DNA from 2 places in the Variovorax sp. P4_B11 genome. Region 1 is predicted to be linked to the other one. Evidence: predicted binding sites of a transcription regulator. Region 1 holds the regulator's gene; the other holds the start of a gene.
What was found. Region 1 encodes FNR, which switches genes on or off when oxygen is low (the NO sensors DNR and NnrR bind a similar motif). Its sites were predicted from a motif close to TTGATNNNNATCAA; they were not measured.

Region 1 (7,563 bases):
GAAGGGGCTGCGGGTCATGGGCCGCAGCCGTGCCGCGGCCCATCGTCCGAAACGATGCGCCCACGCCGGTTGCCGGCCCGAGGCGGCGAGCAGAAGGCCCCAGGCGAAGACGAAAACATGCAGCAGCATCCAGGCCGGGCGCAGCGCGCTCAGCTGCCCGCCCGCCAGCGCCAGGCCCTGCACCATGGCGGCAGCCGCTGCCCCGGCAGCCGCATAGCCCGCCACGCGCCCGGCGTGAAACAGCATCCCCGCCGGCAGCGAACGGGCCGAGGGCGCCAGCACGGCGGCGCCGCCGCCGACCGGCGCCCGCACCAGGCGGACCACGCCCGCGCAGGCGGCACCGCACATCGCGACGCAGTGCGGGCCGCCCACCAGCCCCATCACCAGCGCGGAGGCCAGCAGCGCCGCCTGCATGGCTCAGTTGTCCATGGCGCTGCGCGCCACCCACAACGCATGAAACCGGCGCAGCCCAATGCCAGGGATACCGCGGAACCGGCTTTGCCGGGCCGCTGGTATCGCCCCCTCGAGGGGGGCGCCGCAGGCGCTATCGGGGGTGGGCTTCACTTCAGACGATGCGCGAGAAGCGCGTCCGGTTGCGGTCGGCCTGCAGGTAGCGGTCGAACACCATGGCGATCGCGCGCACGAAGAACCAGCCGAGCGGCGTGACCTCGATGTGGCGGTCGCTCAGCAGCACCAGCCCCTGCGCCTCGAGCGGCTCGAGCGCTTCGAGTTCGGCGGCGAAGCACTGCGCAAAATCGACCAGGTGCGCCGCACCGATGGTTTCGAAGTCGACCCGCCCCTGGCACATGATCGCCATGATCACGGACCGCCGCAGCACGTCGTCGCGCGTCAGTGCCAGGCCGCGCACCACCGGCAGCCGCCCCTGGTCGAGCAGGTCGTAGTACTCCTCGAGCGTCTTGGCGTTCTGGCTGTAGGTGGCGCCGATGCGGCCGATCGCCGACACGCCGAGGGCCACCAGGTCGCAATCCGGCTGCGTGCTGTAGCCCTGGAAGTTGCGGTGCAGCCGACCCTGACGCTTGGCCACGGCCAGGGCGTCGCCGGGCAGCGCGAAATGGTCCATGCCGATGTAGACATAGCCGGCCGCGGTGAGCGCGGCGATCGAGCGCGACAGCATCTCGACCTTGGTCGCCGCGTCGGGCAGGGTCTCGGTGGCGATGCGGCGCTGCGCCTTGAAGCGCTCGGGCAGGTGGGCGTAGGCGTAGAGCGCGATGCGATCGGGCCGCAGCGCGCAGACCTGCGCCAGCGTGCGGTCGAAGGACGCGGCGCTCTGGCGCGGCAACCCGTAGATCAGGTCGACGTTGACCGAATCGAATTCCAGCCCGCGGGCGGTGGCCATCAGGTCGAAGACCTGTTCGGCGGGCTGGATCCGGTGCACCGCCTTCTGCACGTCGGGGTCGAAGTCCTGGACGCCGAAGCTGAGCCGGTTGAAGCCCAGCGCGGCCAGCGTCACGAGGCGCTCGCGGTCGACGGTGCGCGGATCGATCTCGATCGAATGCTCGCCGTCGGGCGACAGCGTGAAGGCATCGCGGAGCATGGCCATGAGCTGGCGCAGGGAGGCGTCGTCGAGAAAGGTGGGCGTGCCGCCGCCGAGGTGGAGCTGGCGAACGACTGCACCGCGGCCGAGCTTCTCGACCTGCAGCGAGATCTCGCGGGCCAGGTAGTCCAGGTACTCGCGGCCCTTGCTCTTGTGCTTGGTCACGATCTTGTTGCAAGCGCAGTAGTAGCAGAGCGATTCGCAGAACGGGATGTGCACGTACAGCGACAGCGCCCGGGCGCTGGCGCCGGCCCCGCCGCGCTGCTCGAGCGTCTGCGCATAGTCCTCGGCCGTGAAGGCGTCGACGAAGCGGTCCGCTGTCGGATAGGAGGTGTAGCGCGGCCCTGCCACGTCGAATTCCTGCAGCACGGCCGGCGTGGGCACCGGAACGGACGGTGTGAGAACGGGAGCGGAGGCAATGAGCATCGCGGACGGCGGCAAGGGCTTTGGTGTGTCACTATGCCGCTGTCGCGACCCGCTAATCTTGACCTGGGTCAAGCATCCGGCCCAGCCCCCATCGGAGAATCCCCGCATGACCTCGACTGCATCAATGAAACCAGAAAATATCAAGGTCGCCTGTTCCAACTGCAACCTGCGCGAACTCTGCATGCCAGTGGGCCTGGCGCCCGGTGAGCTGCAGCGCATCGACGATATCGTCGCCACGCGACGCAAGGTCAAGCGGCGCGAGACCCTGTTCCGCAACGGCGAACCCTTCACTTCGCTCTATGCGATCCGCACCGGCGTCTTCAAGACTCGGGTCACCAGCGAGGATGGGCGCGACCAGGTCACGGGTTTCCAGATGGCCGGCGAGATCATCGGGCTGGACGGCATCGTCAACGACCAGCACACCTGCGACGCCGTGGCGCTGGAGGATTCCGAGGTCTGCGTGATGCCCTTCGACCGCATCGAGGAGCTGTCGCGCGAGGTCACGGCGCTGCAGCGCCACGTGCACCAGATCATGAGCCGCGAGATCGTGCGCGAGCACGGCGTGATGCTGCTGCTCGGCAGCATGCGGGCCGAGGAGCGGCTGGCGGCCTTCCTGCTGAACCTGGTGCAGCGGCTGCATGCGCGCGGCTTCTCGCGCTCCGAGCTGGTGCTGCGCATGACCCGCGAGGAGATCGGCAGCTATCTCGGGCTCAAGCTCGAGACCGTGAGCCGGACGCTGTCGAAATTCGCGGCCGACGGCATCGTCGAGGTCGAGCAGCGCAACGTGCGCATCCTCGACCCCGAAGCACTCCGGCACATCGTCAATCCGCCAGGTTGTTGATCTCCCGCGCCGGACGGGTCAGCATCAGCGTCAGCGCGCCCGACCCCACGGCCAGCAGCCAGAAGGCGAAGAAGCCGACCGTGTAGACGGCCTGCCGCGAGGCCCCGAGCGTCTCGCCGCGCCAGTGCAGGTCGCCCGGGTCGACCAGCGCGAACACCAGCACCTCGAGCGCGCAAGCCAGCAGGAAGGCCGGCCAGAGAATCCACATCCAGCGCTGCGCTCGCATGGCCTCAGCGCCTCGGGCCCGGCACGTCGGCGCCCGGCGTCACCGCGTGGTTGCGACCGGCCACCGCCGGCATCAGCTTCTTGTCGGGCAGCGTGCGGTTGATTTCCACGCCCTTGCGGTAGTAGTCCTCGTCGACCACCGGATCGGGCGTGCGCAGGGCCAGCCACAGCGTGGCGAAACTCGCGATCACCACCACGCCCGGCCCGCCGATCACCATCCACACCAGCGGAAAGCGGTACCAGGGCGGACAGGGGCGGAGCGCGTCGTTCTCGTCGGTCATCATCGTCTCCTTGGAAGCCAGGGGATTCATCGCGGGACCAGGAACACGGCCTTCTCGGACACGCTGCCCAGGCCGCCTTCCGCACGGACATCGAAGTGCACCTTGTGCGAACCGGCCGGTGCCGCGCCATAGGGCAGCTGCAGCCGGACCGCCACCCAGCGCGACTGCGCCGGCGCGACCTCGACCACGGGTTCCGAGGACACGTGCAGCCCTTCGAGGCCGCTCGCCTCGATGCGATAGCGCTGCACCTGCTCGGTGGCATTCATGATCTGCAGACGATAGACATTCTCGAGCTGGCCGCCCTCGACGATGCGCGCCAGCGACGCGCGATCGCGCACCACGTCGACCTTGAGCGGCGTGCGCGTCACCAGGCTGGCAAGCAGGCCGATGCTCAAGGCGGCCAGGATCGTGGTGTAGATCAGCACCCGCGGCCGCAGCACGCGGCGCAGCACCTGCTGCGGCGTCCAGCGTCCGGCCATGCCGTTCTGGGTGGCATAGCGGATCAGGTCGCGCGGGGTCTCCATCTTGTCCATGACGATGTTGCAGGCGTCCACGCAGAGGCCGCAGCCGATGCATTCGTACTGCAGGCCCTGGCGGATATCGATCCCCGTGGGACAGACCTGCACGCACAGCTTGCAGTCGATGCAGTGGCCGAGCGCCGGCGCCGTGGCTGCCCGCGCCTTGGACGGCACGCCGCGCGGCTCTCCGCGCGCGGTGTCATAGCTGACGATCAGCGTGTCGCGGTCGAACATCGCGCTCTGGAAGCGCGCGTAGGGGCACATGTACTTGCACACCTGCTCGCGCATGAAGCCGGCGTTGCCGTAGGTCGCGAAGCCGTAGAACAGCACCCAGAAGATTTCCCAGGAGCCCATGCGGGTCTGCAGGAACTCCATGGCCAGCTCGCGGATCGGCGTGAAGTAGCCGACGAAGGTGAAGCCGGTCCAGAGCCCGATCGAGATCCAGACCACATGCTTGAACCACTTCTTGACCAGCTTCTCGGTCGAGAAGTCGCCGCTGTCGAGTCGCATCCGCGCGATCCGGCTGCCTTCGATCTTCTCCTCGACCCACATGAAGATCTCGGTGTAGACGGTCTGCGGACAGGCATAGCCGCACCACAGGCGGCCCGCCACCGCGGTGAACAGGAACAGCGACAGGGCCGAGATCACCAGCAGCCCGGTCAGGTAGATCAGGTCCTGGGGATAGAGCACCAGCCCGAACAGGAAGAAGCGCCGAGCGCCGAGGTCGAACAGCACGGCCTGGCGCTGGCCCCACTCCAGCCACGGCAGTCCGTAGAACACCAGCTGCGTCGCGAACACCAGCGCCCAACGCCAGCGAGCGAAATAGCCGCTGACGCTGCGCGGATAGATCTTCTTGTGGGCCGCGTAGAGTCCGACGCTCTCCTCGGCCACCGCGATCGGGATCACGGTGCGCGGCTTCTGTGGTGTCGGTTCGGTCATGGAAGCGCTCATCGGGGAACTCAGTCCATCGGCTTCATTGCGTCGCAGCGGCCGGCTTGTTCGACAGGCCCCAGACGTAGGCGGTCAGCACATGGATCTGCGCCTCGGTCAGGCGGCCCTGCTGCGCCGGCATCTGATTGGTCTTGCCGCCATTGATCATCGCGATGATCGCCTCCTGCCCGTAGCCGTGCAGCCAGATCTTGTCGGCCAGGTTCGGCGCACCCAGCGCGGGGTTGCCGACGCCGCCGATGCCGTGGCAGGCTGCGCAGGCCGTGAACTTGCTCTTGCCGAGTCCGGCGCGCACCGAGTCGTGCGGGCTGCCCGACAGGCTCAGCACGTAGTTGGCGAGGTTCTTCACGTCCTCGGTCGATCCGACCGCTTCGGCCATCGGCGGCATCACGCCGATGCGGCCGAGCGCGATGGTCTCGTGGATCTTCTCGGGCGTGCCGCCGTGCAGCCAGTCGCCATCGGTCAGGTTCGGAAAGCCCTTGCTGCCGCGCGCATCCGAGCCGTGGCACTGCGCGCAGTTGTTGAGGAACAGGCGCTCGCCGATCGCCAAGGCACCGGGATCGGTCGCCAGGCGCTCGACCGGCTGGGCCGAGTAGGCGGCGTAGACCGGTGCCAAATCGGCATTGGCCTTCTCGACCTCCTTCGCGTATTCGCCCTGGGTGCTCCAGGCCAGCGTGCCGCGGTAGCTGCCCAGGCCCGGGAACACCACCAGGTAGCCGATGCCGAACACGATGGTCAGCACGAACAGTCCCATCCACCAGCGCGGCAGCGGGTTGTTCATCTCGCGCAGGTCCTCGTCCCAGACGTGGCCGGTGGTGTTGTCGGTGCTGGCCGGGCCGCGGAAGCGCGCGGTCCACCACAGCAGCAATGCGCAGGCCAGGATGCCGCCGAGTGCGATGGCGGTCACGAAGTGCGACCAGAAGCCGCTGGTGAAGTCACTCATGAGGGGTCCTCTTCGAAGGGGAGTCGAGCGGCCTCTTCGAAGGCCTTCGCGTTGCGGCGCGAATAGGCCCAGACCAGGATGCCGATGAAAGTGGCGAACGACGCCAGCGTGGCGGCGATCCGCAGGGTGGTGATGGTGTCCATCGTTGCGCTCCTGCTTACTTGAGTGCGAGACCGAGCGACTGCAGGTACGCGACGATGGCGTCCATCTCGCTCTTGCCCTTGACCTCGGCCGCCGCAGCCGCGATCTGCGCGTCGGTGTAGGGCACCCCGACCCGGCGCAGCGCCGTCATGTGGGCCGCGGACTCGGCGCCGTCGAGCGGCGTCTTCTCGAGCCAGGTGTAGGCCGGCATGTTCGACTCGGGCACCACGTCGCGCGGGTTGTTCAGGTGGATGCGGTGCCATTCGTCGCTGTACTTGCCGCCGACCCGTTGCAGGTCGGGACCGGTGCGCTTGCTGCCCCACTGGAAGGGGTGGTCGTAGACGAATTCGCCGGCCACCGAGTAATGGCCGTAGCGCAGCGTCTCGGCACGGAACGGCCGGATCATCTGCGAGTGGCAGTTGTAGCAGCCCTCGCGCACGTAGATGTCGCGGCCCGCGAGCTGCAGCGGCGTCAGCGGCTGGACGCCGGTGACCGCTTCGGTGGTCGACTTCTGGAAGAACAGCGGCACGATCTCGACCAGGCCGCCGACCGCGATCACCAGCAGGATCAGCACGATCATCAGGAAGTTGTTGGTCTCGATCTTCTGGTGCGAGAAGCCGGCCGGGGGGGTATTCGAACTCATGGTGTGTCCTCAGGCGTGGGCAATGGCGGTCTGCGGAATCGGCGACGGCCTGGAGAAGCCCGAGATCACCGTCATCCAGACGTTCCATGCCATCACCAGCATGCCGCTGAGATACAGGACGCCGCCGAGCACGCGCACCACGTAGTAGGGATAGGTCGCCTTCACGCCTTCGACGAAGGTGTAGGTCAACGTGCCGTCGGTATTGACGGCGCGCCACATCAGGCCCTGCATCACGCCGGCGATCCACATCGCGGCGATGTACAGCACGATGCCGATGGTCGCCATCCAGAAGTGCAGCTCGATCGCCTTCACGCTGAACATCTCGGTGCGGCCGTACATGCGCGGGATCAGGTAGTAGAGCGAGCCCATCGAGATCAGGCCGACCCAGCCGAGCGCGCCGGAGTGCACGTGGCCGACGGTCCAGTCGGTGTAGTGCGAGAGCGCGTTGACGGTCTTGATCGACATCATCGGGCCCTCGAAGGTCGACATGCCGTAGAAGGACAGCGAGACGATCAGGAAGCGCAGGATCGGGTCGGTGCGCAGCTTGTGCCAGGCGCCCGAGAGCGTCATCACGCCGTTGATCATGCCGCCCCAGCTGGGCGCCAGCAGGATCAGCGAGAACACCATGCCGATCGACTGGGTCCAGTCGGGCAGCGCCGTGTAGTGCAGATGGTGCGGGCCGGCCCACATGTAGGTGAAGATCAGCGCCCAGAAGTGCACGATCGAGAGCCGGTACGAGTACACCGGGCGGCCCGCCTGCTTGGGCACGTAGTAGTACATCATCCCGAGGAAGCCGGCGGTGAGGAAGAAGCCGACCGCGTTGTGGCCGTACCACCACTGCACCATCGCGTCCTGCACGCCGGCGTAGGCCGAGTAGCTCTTCATCCAGCCCGCAGGCATCTCCGCGCTGTTGACGATGTGCAGCAGGGCCACCGCGATGATGAAGGCGCCGTAGAACCAGTTGGCCACGTAGATGTGGCGCACCTTGCGGATGCCGATGGTGCCGAAGAAGACGATCGCATAGGCCACCCACACGAGCGCG
Region 2 (7,563 bases), on a different contig from region 1:
ATTGCGAATGGCCCGGAACTCCGCCGGGTCGATCAACCCGATCGAGTAGGTGATGACGACCGCTGCCAGCGTTGCATACGGCATCAGGCCGAGCAGGGGCGCCAGCAGCAGCATCGTCGCCAAGGCCGCGCCCGCGGTGACCAGCGAGGCCTTCTGCGACCGCCCGCCCACGGCGCGCACGACCGCCGTCTGCGAGGTGCCGCCTCCAGCCGGCATCGAACCGAACAGGGCGCCGAGCAGGTTGGCCGCCCCGGTGGCGACCAACTCGCGGTTCGCATCGATCGGAGGTTCGTCCGGGTGGGCAAAGGCGCGGCCTGCCGCGATCGTTTCGGTGAAGCTCATCAGCGCGATGCCGAGAGCGCCCGGCAGCAATTGCTCGACCAGGGCGATGTCCGGCAGCGTCAGGGAAGGGAATCCCTGCGGGATCAGGCCGACCGTCGAGACCCCGAGCGCCTTCAGGCCGAAGAACCACGACGCGGCAATGCCGCCGCCGACCGCGACCAGCGGGGCCGGTGAATGAGGCCACAGCCGCTCCATGCCGATCAGCACTGCGAATGTCGCCACGGCCAATGCAACGGTGAGGAGCGAAGTTTCGGGAACATGGTGCAAGACGCTCAGGACATCGGCGAAGAATCCTTGCTTGGTGATGTGGATGCCAAGGAGTTTCGGCACCTGGTCCAGCACGATCACGAGTCCGACCCCTGCCTTGAAGCCCGTGAGAACCGGCGTGGAGATGAAATTGGCGACGAACCCGAGCCGCATCAGCCGCGCCAGGATCAGCATCACGCCGACCAGCGCGGTCAAGGTGGCAGTGGCCGTCAGGAGCTTCGCGGGGTCGCCGTCCGGCACCACCAGACCGAGCTGCGTCGCGGTCAGGATCCCCAGGGTGGCCGTGGAGCTGACGCTCAGCACGCGCGACGAGCCGAGCAGTGCGTAGACCGCCATCGGAATGAAGGCCGTATAGAGACCCACGGCGACCGGCAGTCCGGCCACCGTCGCGTAGGCCATGGCCTTGGGCAGGACCACCGCGGCCGCGGTGATGCCGGCGATCACGTCGAGGCGCAGTGCCGGCGGGTCCGGCAAGCTCATGGTGGTGGACTCCTCGCTGAGCGAACGAACTCCCCTGCGGCCTCATTCAACCCAACGGGGTCCGGTGAGGCCCTGATCCAGCGCAAGGCGTGGGCCGCGTTCGACCCCCGTCGACAGGGCAAATGGGCATCGCCCCGGCGACGACTTCCTAGGAGGTCTTTGCCTGGCCGTCGAGCCGGCGGTTGGCGTCGAGCGCATAGACGACCTGCTTGTCATCCGCCGACTTCTGATGCGCGCCGTTTTCTCCCGAAGGCAAGGCCGACGTGCCGTAGACCTCCCGTTCGAGTCTCTTCGCGCGCTCCGCGTACATGCGGGCCAGCGCGCCATGGTGCTCGGCGGCGGCCTGGTGCTCGATGCGCGCCATATGCGCCTCTTCGAGCAATGTCATGACGCGCCGCAGGTGGCCGTTTCGACTGGGCTGAAAAATGCTGAACATCAGACCCTCCTTCCATTGGAAGCCTTCGAGGAAATCGCTTTTTACTTCAATCGGGCTTGCCGCGCTTGCGGCCTGGACGAAAGAGGTAGGCTGTCCGGACGAGGGTTGAAGCTCGGGTGCGTTGCGAAATCCGGATGCGTTCATGGGGGGACAGCTGCGTGGAGGGGTGCGAACCGCACCGGCGGCATTGCGGCAAGATCCTCTCGATGGGGCATGGAGATCTGCGCTCCCGCTCTTGTCACGCAGACCGCGGCGGCCTGGATGCCGAGCGCTACGCCGGCGTCGAGGGCTTCGCCTTTGGCAAGGGCGGCGCAGAGCGCGCCGATGAAGGTGTCTCCCGCGGCGGTGGTGTCGACTGCCCGCACGGACAGTGCCGGGAAGTGGCGGCAAGCATCGGCGCCTGCCACGAGAGCGCCCTGGCTTCCCAGCGTCAGAATCACCTGGGAGGGTCCGCGACGGCGCAGCAGGTCGTGACGCAGGTCGACGAGACCACGTTGCCCGCGGTATCGATGACCTGGCCGTCGATCGCGCTGGTCCGCGCCAATGGAGTTGGGAACTGGACAATAAATCCTTCCCCCACGTTGATGATGAGTCCTACGAAAACGCCGTCGTGCTCTGACCTGGAACGAGGCATCAACCTCCGAGCTTCCTTGCGAATGACCAATTAGCTCTTGCGTCGCACTTCTTGGCCGACATGCCACAATCAACAAACGACGAGATCCGTGTGTCCGAAGCCCTTCGAGTAATCGAGAACGGAAATGACCGTGGGTGTAACGCGGAACAGGCGGACCTCGTCCGGGCCCGGCATCTTCATCGGCAGAGGCCCAGCGTCGGGGTATTTCAGCGGCAGCATGCGCAGGACTTTCTCCGCTTCTGCCCGATCATCCACCGCTCGCGCACGAGCGGCCATCGACACGCCGGTGATCGCCATCAAATCCGCCGTGTCGTGATCGATCGTCAGCGAGAGTCGGTCATCTCGCGCCAGGTTTCTTGCCTTCTGACTGTCCAACCCGCAGAGAAAGTACAGGGTCAGGCCTTCGTTCACATAGCCGACGGTCGTTGCCTGCGGCCAGCCATCCGGACGCAGCGTCGCGACTGTCATGATTCGATGTTGATCCAACAGCGCCAGGATTTTCCGTCTGATTTCGTCGTCCATGTATCACCTCCACGAGCGTCAAGAGAGGAGCGTTCAAAACGGATATTCTGGGATGGTGCGGCCGCGCGGCCTTGATTGCGATCAACGCCTGAGCACCTGCTTTGCGGTGGGTCAAACGCTTGTCGCGCGGCCGCGCAATGCTGTGTGCCTGTGCCACCCCAGTGGCAGCGGGAGGCCCTATGTGGGACGCCATCGTGATCGGTTCGGGCATCGGCGGCTTGGCCGCCGCTGCGGCGCTGGCCAAGCGACAGCGCAAGGTGCTGGTGCTGGAACAGCACAGCGTGGCCGGCGGCCTGACTCAGAACTTCCGGCGCCAGGATTGGACCTTCTCGCCCGGCGTGCACTACATCGGCGGCGTCGGCCCCATGCCTGGGCCAGATGGCCAATTCGGTCGCTTGCTCGCCTGGCTGACCAACAACACGCTGCGCTTCACGCCCTGCGCCAACCCGTACGACATCGTCCGTTTGCCCGGCTTCGAATTCGGCATCCCGCACCCGGAATCGGCCTACCACGATGCGCTCATTGCGCGCTTCCCGCAGCAAGAGAGCGCCATCGGACATTGGTTCGAATCCTGCGACGCGGCGCGTCGCAGCGCCATGGCACTGTTCGCCTCGCACGCGATGCCGCACTGGATGGCGTGGGCCCTGAGCCTTTCGCGCGGAGCCGATGCCGAGCACTGGACGCGGCGTACGCTGGCCGACGAGCTTGCGCTGATTTCCGACCCGGCGCTGCAGGCAGTGCTGGGCGGGCGCTGGCCCGACTACGGCGCACCACCGGCGCTGGCGCCCTTCGCGATGCATGCCCTGGTCACCGGCGCCTACAACGGCGGGGCCTACTATCCGGTGGGTGGTCCGGCCCGTTTCGCCCAATGCCTGCTGCCGGTGATCGAGGCCGCCGGCGGGGAGTTGCGGCTGGGCTGCGTTGTGCAGCGCATCCTCACCGAGGGCGGGCGCGTCATTGGCGTGGCCTATGCGCTGGACGGCGAGCAACATGTCGAGTCGAGCCCGCGACTGATTTCCGCCATGGGCGTGGGCAACACCGCGGCCTGCCTCCCGCCCGATTTGGCCGCTGACTGGCAACAGACCATTCATGCGCTGACCCCGGGGCTGTCCTGTGTCTCGCTGTTCGTCGGGCTGGAGGGCGATCTGGCAGCGGCCGGTGCGAGCAGCGCCAACCATTGGATCTTCGAGAGCGACGACATCGGCAGCCCTTGGCAGCGGCCGGCCGACGAGGACGCGCCGGGCATTTTCGTGGCCTTCCCATCGCTCAAGGACCCGGAAAGCCAGGGCAAGCCGACGGCCGAAGTGGTGGCCATGGTCGATCCGCGCGTGTTCGCGCCCTGGCTGGCGCAGCCGGACAGCGAGCGGCCGGAGGACTACCTCGCACTGAAGGCCCGTATCGAGCGCAGGCTGCTGGCGCAGTTCCTGCGCCATTTCCCGGCTCTCGGGCCGATGCTTCGCTTCCATGAGTTGTCGACCCCGCTCACGCAGCGGCGGTACGTGCGTTCGCCGGACGGCGCCATGTATGGCATCGAGATGAGCGCCGAGCGCCTGACCAGCCCGGCCTTGCATGTGCGCACGCCGCTGCCGGGCTTGTTGCTGGCCGGGCAGGACGTGGTCAGCCCTGGCGTGCCCGGCGCCTTCATGGGCGGCTTGCTCGCCGCCGCTTCGCTGGAGCCGGCGCTGTGGGCCAGCCTGGGCCGATGAAGAGGAACTTCCATAAGGCTCAGTACCGGCCGACTTCGATAACTTGTTCGCTTTCGATGACACGCAGACGCTGCGCCCACTGCGCCAGCCAGGCCTGCCGCTGCGAATCGTCCACCCGCACTGGCCCATAGACCACCTGCGGCCGCAGCACCGAGAAGCCTAAGAAGTTCAGCATGCCGCGCTGCATGGGCTTGAGCATGGCGTTCAGGTCGCCATTGAAGCCGTCTTTCAGGTAAGCAGCCTCAGGACCGCCGGTAGTGAGCGAGAGCAGGGCGCGCTTTCCCTTGAACTTGCCGGTTTCGTAGATATGGCCATTGCCGTAGGTGCGGCCCATGGCGAACCCGCGGTCCACCCAGCCCTTGAGGATGGCCGGCATGCCGAACCACCACAGCGGGAACTGCCAGATCATCAGATCCGCGGCCTCGATCTTTTCGATCTCGGCCTTAACATCCGGCGCGAAGCCACCGATCTCGCTGGCCCACATCTCCTCGGCTTGCAGCTTGAGGTAGTCCGCGTCCTTGACGCTGACGAAGTTGCGCCGACTGGAGAGCGGGTCGAAGCCCATGCGGTAGAGATCGCTGGTGACGACCATGTGGCCTGCTGCTTGCAAGGCGGTCTGCGCCGTGTCGAACATCGCACCGTTGAAGCTGCGGCGTTCGGGGTGGGCCAGGACGAGCAGGACGTTCATGCGGGTGCTCACAGCGGGGTGCGGGCGCCGCCGTCGATGTCCAGCAGCACGCCCGTGGCGAAGGTGTTGCTCACCAGCATTTCCACGCATTGGGCGATGTCATCTGGCACGCCGGTGCGGCCTACCGGCAGGCTCTTGGCCGCACCGGCGAACATGCCGGCCTTGGCTTCTGCGGGCATGCCGTCATAGGCCGGCGTGTCCACGAGGCCCGGTGAGACCACGTTCACGCGCAGCGGCGCGAGTTCCTTGGCCAGGGTCTGCGCCATCTGGGTGATGCCGCCGTTCACGGCGGCCAGGCCGGCGGTGCCAGTCATCGCCACGCGCGAGGCCGCGCCGGTCAAGAAGACCACCGAGCCATCCTTGCGCAGGATGGGCAGGGCGGCTTGCAGGCTCTGCCAGTAGCCGAGCAGCTTGGTGTTCAGCGCGGTGCGTACGGCTTCCACCGGCAATTGGGCGAAGGGACCCCAGGCAGCGGCGCCCGCGGCGGCCAGCACCAAGTGGTCCAGACGGCCGATGCGGCTCATCAGGGCTTGCAGCGAGGCCGGGTCGGTGAAGTCGGCAGCGATACCGCTGGCCTTGCCGCCCAGGGACGCGACGGCGGCGTCAAGCTTGGCAACGTCCCGGCCGGTGATGAAGACATCCGCGCCGGCTTGGACGAGACGGTCGGCGCTGGCCAGGCCCATGCCGCTGCTGCCTCCGATGATCAGGATACGTTGGTTGGTGATAGGCATTTTTCAGTTCTCCAAAGCTTGGTTCAATCGATGGAGGGAACTGTATGTGGCGCCTTTCAATCCGTAAAATGGATTGTGGTTATGCACATCATCCAAATCCGTTATGACCCCGATTCCACGCCTGGACCTCAACCTGCTCGTTTCGTTGGACGTGCTGTTGGCTGAGTGCCATGTCACCCGCGCAGCCTCCCGCCTGGGTCTGTCGCAGCCGGCCTTGTCGGCACAGTTGCGGCAATTGCGCGCAGCTTTCGGCGACCCGCTGCTGGTACCCGGCCCCAAGGGCATGACGCCCACCTCGCGCGCACTGGCCCTGAAGGCGCCCTTGCGCGAATTGCTGGCGGGGTTTCACGGCCTGATCAGTTCGGGCCAAGCCTTCGATCCGATGACGACGCAGCGAGTGTTCCGCATTGCCGCCACCGACGCTATCCACAGCATCGTCACGACGCCGCTGGCTGCCTGCCTGGCTACGCTCGCGCCGCAGTGCCAGCTGGCCATGCAGCGCGCCGATCTGCAGAACCTGCCCGAGCAGATGGCCAGCGGAGAGCTGGATCTGGCGCTGCTCACCCCACAAGCTATGCCCGCCATGCTGCATGCGCGCAAGCTCTACGACGAAACCTTTCTGTGCGTGATGCGGGAAGGCCATCCAGCCGCTGCCCAGCCGATGGATCTCGACACGTTTTGCAGTTTTGCGCATGCGCTGGTTTCGCCCAGCGGTGGCGGTTTTATCGGCGCCGTGGATGAGGCCCTTCAGACGCGGGGCCGCAGCCGCCGGGTACAGATCTCGGTGAACAGCTTCCTGTTGGTGCCCAGCTTGGTCGAGGGCACAGATCTGATCGCCACCGTTCCTGCGCGGCTGGCGCGGCACTGGGCCGGACGGCTGGCTGTGGTTTCCGTGCCGCTGGAGGTACAGGGTTTTTCTGTCTCCATGGGATGGCATCCGCGAGCGCATGCCGATCCGGCCCAGGTTTGGCTCCGCGAGACGATGCGGCAGGCGGTGTCCGCTTGACTGAGGCGTCACGCTCGCAAAGGCACCTCTTCGCCCTCGCAGGTACACGCGGCGTGCGCTACTGGTCCGGGCACGCGATCGCCCTGAACTGCTTACGGCTTCGTTGGTTCCCGCCGGCGATCGATGAAAGCGATGATCTCGCCCATGATCCCGCGCCGGAATGCCAGCACGCAGATCACGAAGATCAGGCCGGTGACCATGGTGACCGATTCACCCAGCGTGTTGAACCAATCCACCGTCGTGATGCGCGCCAGCAGATGGCCGAACTCGCCGATCTTGTTTTCGAGCAGGACCACCACGCCCGAGCCGACCAGCGGGCCTGAAAGCGTGCCGAGGCCACCAACCAGCGTCATCAGGATGACCTGGCCTGAAGCACTCCAGTGCACGTCCGACAGGGGCCGATCAGCGCATGGATCGATCCGCGAACGACCGACAGATTGACCTTGCTGACCGCAGTGAAGCCCTTGAATTCCTTGGCGAGCTGTCGTGTCTGGAGAATGATGTCGCTCATCTCACGCGGTCCTCACTGTGCCGTCCATCCACCGTCGATGGGAATCGACGCACCGGTCAGGTTATGCGCCGCGGGGTCGCAGAGCCAAACTACGGTTTGCGCAATCTCATCGGGGGTCGACGTGCGTCCACTGGGTTGCTTCTCGCGCAGGAGATCGCGAATACCGGCATCGCGGTCACCGCCGAACTGTGCAGCGCGCGACTGGATCTGCGGTTCGATGATCGCCGTCTCCGTCCATCC

Region 2: a site for FNR is predicted at 2,753-2,766, ahead of AC1DYD_RS25845 (phytoene desaturase family protein). Genes of this name have one in related genera too.

Annotation. Positions count from the first base shown of each region.
Region 1 is NZ_JBFUHO010000002.1:159,079-166,641, forward strand. Features, by position in the region: gene AC1DYD_RS02915 (sulfite exporter TauE/SafE family protein) at 1-414, opposite strand, end outside; gene hemN (oxygen-independent coproporphyrinogen III oxidase) at 566-1,981, opposite strand; gene fnr (fumarate/nitrate reduction transcriptional regulator Fnr) at 2,106-2,822, shown strand; gene AC1DYD_RS02930 (hypothetical protein) at 2,803-3,048, opposite strand; gene AC1DYD_RS02935 (FixH family protein) at 3,053-3,331, opposite strand; gene ccoG (cytochrome c oxidase accessory protein CcoG) at 3,355-4,785, opposite strand; gene ccoP (cytochrome-c oxidase, cbb3-type subunit III) at 4,820-5,737, opposite strand; gene AC1DYD_RS02950 (cbb3-type cytochrome oxidase subunit 3) at 5,734-5,880, opposite strand; gene ccoO (cytochrome-c oxidase, cbb3-type subunit II) at 5,895-6,521, opposite strand; gene ccoN (cytochrome-c oxidase, cbb3-type subunit I) at 6,531-7,563, opposite strand, start outside.
Region 2 is NZ_JBFUHO010000034.1:44,331-51,893, reverse strand. Features, by position in the region: gene AC1DYD_RS25865 (SulP family inorganic anion transporter) at 1-1,089, opposite strand, end outside; gene AC1DYD_RS25860 (hypothetical protein) at 1,238-1,669, opposite strand; gene AC1DYD_RS25855 (PfkB family carbohydrate kinase) at 1,666-1,932, opposite strand; gene AC1DYD_RS25850 (pyridoxamine 5'-phosphate oxidase family protein) at 2,229-2,681, opposite strand; gene AC1DYD_RS25845 (phytoene desaturase family protein) at 2,861-4,387, shown strand; gene AC1DYD_RS25840 (NAD(P)H-dependent oxidoreductase) at 4,407-5,075, opposite strand; gene AC1DYD_RS25835 (SDR family oxidoreductase) at 5,084-5,806, opposite strand; gene AC1DYD_RS25830 (LysR family transcriptional regulator) at 5,910-6,812, shown strand; partial or broken gene AC1DYD_RS25825 (branched-chain amino acid ABC transporter permease) at 6,905-7,207, opposite strand; partial or broken gene AC1DYD_RS25820 (ABC transporter ATP-binding protein) at 7,207-7,323, opposite strand; gene AC1DYD_RS25815 (3-hydroxybutyrate dehydrogenase) at 7,336-7,563, opposite strand, start outside.